DNA from 2 places in the Aneurinibacillus sp. XH2 genome. Region 1 is predicted to be linked to the other one. Evidence: riboswitches for the same ligand, from Rfam matches in the RefSeq annotation. Region 1 holds a riboswitch; the other holds the start of a gene.
What was found. A riboswitch is a leader RNA that binds a small molecule or an ion and turns the genes downstream of it on or off. The one in region 1 is predicted to bind FMN.
Positions count from the first base shown of each region.

Region 2: another riboswitch for FMN. It lies ahead of ribD (bifunctional diaminohydroxyphosphoribosylaminopyrimidine deaminase/5-amino-6-(5-phosphoribosylamino)uracil reductase RibD); the one in region 1 lies ahead of ACH33_RS10960 (ECF transporter S component).

Region 1 covers NZ_CP014140.1:2,220,922-2,224,284, forward strand. The annotation lists gene ACH33_RS10945 (YheC/YheD family endospore coat-associated protein) at 1-238, opposite strand, end outside; gene ACH33_RS10950 (DNA-3-methyladenine glycosylase family protein) at 394-1,023, opposite strand; gene ACH33_RS19680 (hypothetical protein) at 1,016-1,474, opposite strand; FMN riboswitch at 1,734-1,882, shown strand; gene ACH33_RS10960 (ECF transporter S component) at 1,890-2,486, shown strand; gene ACH33_RS19345 (hypothetical protein) at 2,647-2,805, shown strand; gene cbpB (cyclic-di-AMP-binding protein CbpB) at 2,943-3,363, opposite strand, start outside.
Region 2 covers NZ_CP014140.1:2,591,558-2,594,920, reverse strand. The annotation lists gene lhgO (L-2-hydroxyglutarate oxidase) at 1-270, shown strand, start outside; gene ACH33_RS12800 (peptidylprolyl isomerase) at 467-910, opposite strand; FMN riboswitch at 1,058-1,204, shown strand; gene ribD (bifunctional diaminohydroxyphosphoribosylaminopyrimidine deaminase/5-amino-6-(5-phosphoribosylamino)uracil reductase RibD) at 1,672-2,766, shown strand; gene ribE (riboflavin synthase) at 2,771-3,363, shown strand, end outside.

The sequences.
Region 1 (3,363 bases):
GAATGACGCGCGGTACAGGCACAACGACACGCTGATATTTTCCTTCTCGCTCTATGTACGCAGGAACGGTCGACCGATCCGGGTACAAATCTCCAAGGTGAATATAGCAAGGTTTCAGGCCATGCATGCGAGCGCCCTCTTCATAAAAGGCGAGCACTTCAGTTTGCGTCCGCCCGCTCAGAATACCTCTGTATATCGTTTGATTAAGCAATATGCCTACATACGAAACTTTCATCATGAGCCTCCTTGTCTGCCTTCCTCTATAAAATATGAGATAGCAAAAAGGAGGGTGCGTACTTTCCGCTTGCAAGCATCAAAACATAAAGGTTAACGTTTAGGGACAACGCCATTACTACTATAGAGTAGTGAAATGCTGAATTATTCGTTGTCTGGCTATAATTCCGGCTTGTTATTCAGGCTGCGCCACAAATAAAGGCAAGCGATCGATTCATACGGCGTCCACTTGGCTCCGATTTCAATCATTTGTTTTTTATCAGGCAGCGCGGGAAGGTCGTAGTTGAACTGGATGGCTTTTTTAATTCCCAAGTCATCTACCGGAAACACATTAAGACGCCCGAGCCCAAAAAGCAAAAACATTTGCGCCGTCCACACACCAATCCCTTTCACTTGGACAAGGCGACGAACAACTTCCTCGTTCGACAAAGTGGGGAATTCTTCTTCTTTCAATCTTCCGTCAGCAAAAAACGCAGCTAAATCCTTTAAATATCTAATTTTTAAATAAGATAGACCGCAGGCGCGTAACTCTTCTTCACCCGCAGCAAGGATGGGTTGCGGCGCCCACTCCCCGCTAAAATACGCGCGAACTTTCGCTGCAATAGCCGCCGCCGCTTTGACGGAAAGCTGCTGTGATACAATAGATTCACACAGTATCGCAAAATAGTCAGTCCGCGTTTTCCATGGGTACCGGCCATATGCATCGATTAAACGGCCGATAATCGGGTCTTTTTCCGCCAGACGCTTTACTCCTTCAGCAAACGCTTGTTCATTTGTATTTTCAATCATTTCCCGCCCCCCTATGTAAGAATTCCGTAAGCGCATCCTGCTTTGCCCAATATGTAATCGGTCGGTCATTTTTTTTTGCGTCAAAACAGCTAACAACAAAATCATTGCGATACGGCGCAATGACAAGCGAATTTCCATCCGTCCGCACCATGCGCAGCAAAGGCCCTTGTTGGGTATTCGCCAGCGACTCTATTTTTTGTACCGGTTTAGCAGCATTAAATAAATCAATAATCCGCTCCCGTTCTCCACTTTCTAGCGCTCTTTCATTCCCATCCGAATCGCGCAAAATGACAGCATTTACCTCATCGGGCGAAACAGCACGATGCAAATGGTCACTGGAATAGTATTTTTCCAAGCGTTTTACCCACGCATTTGGCAAACCGAATACAATTACAAGCACAACTACAACAATATAGCCGATCCATTCCGCATATGAAATCCCAAAAATCATCTTTTTCTCCCCTTTTCCTCACTTCTTCTTTCATTCGCTTAAGTTGAATTCTTCTTGCCTATATTGTACAGCAAATTGCGCTATATAAAAGCGCTTTAATTTTATGACATGGTTTCGAAGTAAAAGATGAAAGGCAGGACGTTATAAGCAGTCACAATTGTTTGTTATTTATTATTTCTCCTCATGAAAAACAATGGATATTGACTTCCATATATTTTCGTGACATATTTCTAAATAGATTGTGAAGTTTGTAACACAAACAAACCTTCAGGACAGGGTGAAATTCCCGACCGGCGGTGATGGAGCCAATTCTCCTCAGTCCGCGACCCGGATGCAAAATGGCGAGCATCCGGCTGACCCGGTGAAATTCCGTGACCGACAGTATAGTCTGGATGGGAGAAGGGAGAATTGAATAATGAAAAGAAAAGTACGAAAGACAGCGTTTTTGTCATTGCTGTCCACCATCGGATTTCTACTAATGTTTGTGGAAGTCCCGCTGCCGATGTTTCCAGCTTTTCTCAAGATCGGTGTAAGCGAAATTCCCGCGCTTATCGGTGCCATTCTATTTGGCCCACTCGCCGGAATGGCGGTCGAATTTATTAAGAATGTGTTGCATTTTCTCTTGACAACTCAAGGCGGCATGGCAGTCGGCGAATTGTCCAACTTCATTGCCGGTAGCACATTCGTTGTTGTTTCTGTGTGGCTAATGCGCATGCTACGGCAGAGCAAAGTAAATTTCTGGTTGGGGATGACCGCGGGTACGATGGCGATGGCGTTTATTATGTCGGTTGCCAACTATTTTATTTTTATTCCGGCCTTTGCCTACGTGATGGGCATGTCAGTTTCCGACATTATCGGCTGGTCACAACAGGCGAACAGCAGCATTACCAGCCTCTGGACGCTTATCGTTTACGCGATCTTACCGTTTAACCTGATTAAAGGGATAGCAGAAGCGGTCATCGCGTATCCAATTTACAGCCGTCTTCGTCCGGTGATACAAAGCGGCGAGTAATATGGAGCCATTCAGTTTTATATAAACAATAAAACACAAAGAAAGCTTTCGCTGTACGGCGGAAGCTTTTTTGTTTTAGCAAAAAAATTTTAGTCCCCCCTTAAAACCGCAAATATTGCACGAATACATATGACAAAGAAAAAGAACGAGGTGACGATTCATGAACCGTATTGAAATTTTGGTTAATTCTGCGGATGAAATGTGCCAAACGATGAAAACCTTGCAACACTCTTACCCTAACGCTACATTTGAAAAACTCGAATATATTGGGATCGAAAACGGGCAACTTTCCATCAAATTATCATACATACTTAACTAATATCATTTTTGACGTTTCGGCATTTGTAACCACCTCTCCCTGTACTTATGTTACTTTTCAGCGAACGAAACCAAATTGAATAGTCAATCATTATGTTTCTTATCCACTTAAAAAGACAGGCATTTACGTAGCCTGTCTCATTTTATACCGTATTTTAAATACTTATGAACATGGGCCAAAATTGATTTGCGGGTTAAAATTCCAACAAACACCCCGTCCTCATCAACAATGCACAAGAACGGATGATTAATAGAGAGTTCCAAGCCGCGGAAAAAGCTGCCATCCTCCTTCATCCACGCCACTTTTTTGTTCATGACTTCTTCCACTTTCCGCTCGCCCAGTTTATCATATTCAATCTTTTCAATCCCAAGAATGGAATCCAGAATAAGTGACATGCTGATAAGTCCTTTAAGCTTATACTCCCGACCCAATACTGGAATGGCAGAATAACCCGATTTTGTCAAAACGAGCAGGGCGTGCTCCAACGTGTTGCCTTCCTGTACAATCGCTACTTTATTACCTGGAATCATCAAATCTTTAATCGCGATATCCAACGAT
Region 2 (3,363 bases), 370 kb from region 1:
CTGCGCAGTTTGCAACGTCTGATTCCAGAATTGACTGAGAAAGATATTGTCCCGACCCATGCCGGGGTGCGGGCACAGGCGATCATGCACGATGGAAGCATGGTGGACGATTTCGCCATTTTTTCAGGTAAACGCTCGATGCATGTATGCAATGCCCCTTCACCAGCAGCCACAGCCTCTATCAAAATCGGTGAAGAGATCGCAAATCGTGTGCCGGATCATATGATAGACAATATAAAGAAAACGATAGCCCCGGCCGTTCTGGTATAGTTCGATGAATACGGCCACGATGTCAATTCATTGCCACTGTACCTGTCCTCTCGTATCGCGCCCGAATCTGAGATTTTATCGTCCCTGCGGGAGTAATGGTACATTTGATAAAAATATCTACATATAAACCCGAAAGGCAAAAAGCCGGAAATCGGGCGCGCAGGAAGTTTATCCTTTGCGCCCGCTGGTGCATACATTATTCTTCATCCCATACTTTTACCGCAACCATTTTATCACCGTTGCGTAGATTTTTTGCGTGCTCAAGCCCTTCGATAACTTGCCCGAATACAGTATGCACGCCGTCGAGGTGCGGCTGTGCTTCATGCACGATGAAGAACTGGCTGCCGCCGGTGTCTCGTCCTGCGTGTGCCATGGAAACAGCGCCTGGGATGTGTTTATGTGGATTCCCTTCTGTTTCGCATTTGATCGTATAGCCCGGGCCGCCTGTTCCTGTGCCGTACGGGCATCCTCCCTGGCTTACGAAGCCTGGAATGACACGGTGGAACGTAAGTCCGTTATAGAAGCCGGAATTGGCGAGCTTTTCAAAGTTTGCAACCGTACCCGGAGCGGCTTCAGGAAAAAATTCGATCGTAATTTTGTTGCCGTTTTCAAGTTCAATGCTACCTTTTTTCTTTGCCATGTTTGTTCCTCCTTATTGGTTCGTTCGCTCTATTCTATCATAGGACGTTTTAAAGCCTCAATGTGCGTATGCTTGTTTCACATTATAAAATTTTCGTGTGGACAGCGGAATATCAATTGGCTATACTAAAAATACAACTGAATTATACAAATCCTTCGGGGCAGGGTGAAATTCCCGACCGGCGGTGATAGAGGCTACGAGCCTCTTCAGTCCGTGAGCTGCGGCTTTTTTGGCCAATGCTGACCCGGTGCAAGTCCGGGACCGACAGTATAGTCTGGATGGGAGAAGGATGGATCAGAGCACGCCAGGTGTTGCTTTCTTGTAGTTTTTTGTATGCATTTTATTTGCTGCTGTATTGCCTTTGCTTCGTGGAGCAAGGCGAAGATGCTGCGGTACAAATGTCAAAGTATTCAAGGTGATGTATACAGCTTTCCTTTTACAAGTTTGCTGTATCTGACTAAAGAAAACAAAGATTGTTCCTGGCCTAGACTAGATCTACCTTTTTGTGAAAAAGCCCTGAAAACGGTTGAACCGTCTTTCAGGGCTTTCTATATGTATGGCTTTTTCGAGGAAAAAGGACGAGGCATAAGTACGCGAGTTGCTCACAGTATGGCAACGGGAGAATTCAGATAAGTCAAAACGCTTTTGTTGCATAGATAAGGCAAGCAGAGCGCGCAATCCATCTCTCTTTTCTTACCCCAGGGAAATTCCGTGAAAAGAGATGGTATTGTGCGTTTTTGTTTTTGATGGAAGGAGAAGCGATGATGGAACACAGAGAGTACATGGAGCTTGCGCTTAAACTTGCGGCGGCGGCACGCGGGCAGACAAGCCCGAATCCCATGGTCGGTTGTGTGCTTGTAAAAAACGGGGAAGTCGTTGGTATGGGTGCCCATTTAAGGGCTGGGGAAGCGCACGCGGAAGTGCAGGCGCTGCGCATGGCGGGCACGAAAGCGAAAGGCGCCACTGCCTACGTAACGCTGGAACCGTGCAGCCATTATGGACGAACCCCTCCCTGCGCGGATGCGCTTATTGAACATGGTGTGCAGACGGTGGTTGTCGCCATGCTGGACCCGAACCCGCTGGTGGCGGGCAGAGGAGTAGCCAAACTTAAGGAAGCAGGAGTAAACGTCCTGACGGGTATATGTGAAGCGGAAGCGAAACGGCTGAACGAAGTGTTTATTACCTTTATTACAACAGGCCGGCCGTTTGTTACCGTGAAAACTGCGATGACGCTTGACGGAAAGGTGGCGACATATTCCGGAAGCAGCCGCTGGATTACAGGTGAGGAAGCGCGTCGGGAAGTGCACCGTATGCGACACGAGCACGACGCAATTCTTGTAGGAGTTAATACGGTGCTAGCCGATAACCCGCAGCTTACAACCCGGCTTTCACCTGGCGGCAAAAATCCGATTCGTGTCATCGTTGACACGACGCTGCGCATTCCGATGGATGCAAACGTGTTAACGGACGGACAGGCTCCGACCTGGATTTTTACGACGGAACACGCGGACAGGACGAAGCGGGCGCAGCTTGAAGAGAAGAGGATCCGCGTTTTCTCCACCGGGGACGGCCCGAAAGTCGACATTGACTGCTTGCTTGCGACCCTCGGCGAACAGCAGGTTTCTTCGTTGCTGGTTGAAGGCGGCAGCCAGATAAACAGCGCGTTCTTACACGCGCGGGCGATCAATAAAGTCGTTGCCTACGTCGCGCCGAAGCTGGTAGCGGGCCAGAATGCTCCCACGCCGTTCGGCGGCCTGGGAATTGAAGAAATGGCGGATGCCATTTCACTTATGGATGTCTCGTTCGAAAAAGTGGGGAACGATATGAAAATTTCTGGATATCCGGTCTGGAGGTAAGCGTATGTTTACTGGGATTATTGAAGAAATTGGAACCATTCGCCGCATTCAAAGAGGGAACCGTTCCGCCGTCCTGGAAATTGCGGCTGAAAAAGTGCTGACAGATGTGAAATTGGGTGACAGCATTGCTGTGAATGGTATTTGCTTAACGGTTGTTGAGTTTTCTGGCCGCCATTTTACGGTGGATGTAATGCCGGAGACGCTTGACAGGACAAGCTTATCCGCTCTTGGCCCGGGTTCTCCGGTCAATCTAGAACGGGCGCTGGCCGTAGGGGATAGACTTGGCGGCCATTTCGTCTCCGGTCATGTTGACGGGACAGGCGTTATTGTCGACAAGCGTCCATACGATAATGCCATGTTGTTTGAGGTGCGGACTGGAGAGGAGCTTTTGTGGTATATTATTCCAAAAGGTTCCATTGCTATTGACGGGATTAGTTTAACCGTCGTTGATGTAGCGGGAGATGGCTTTACGGTATCCATTATTCCGCACACGCTGGAGGAAACGATCTTGCAATACAAAGGAAAGGGCGACCTCGTCAATTTGGAATGTGATATGCTTGGCAAATACATTGAACGGTTCATCGCTCGGCGCGACTT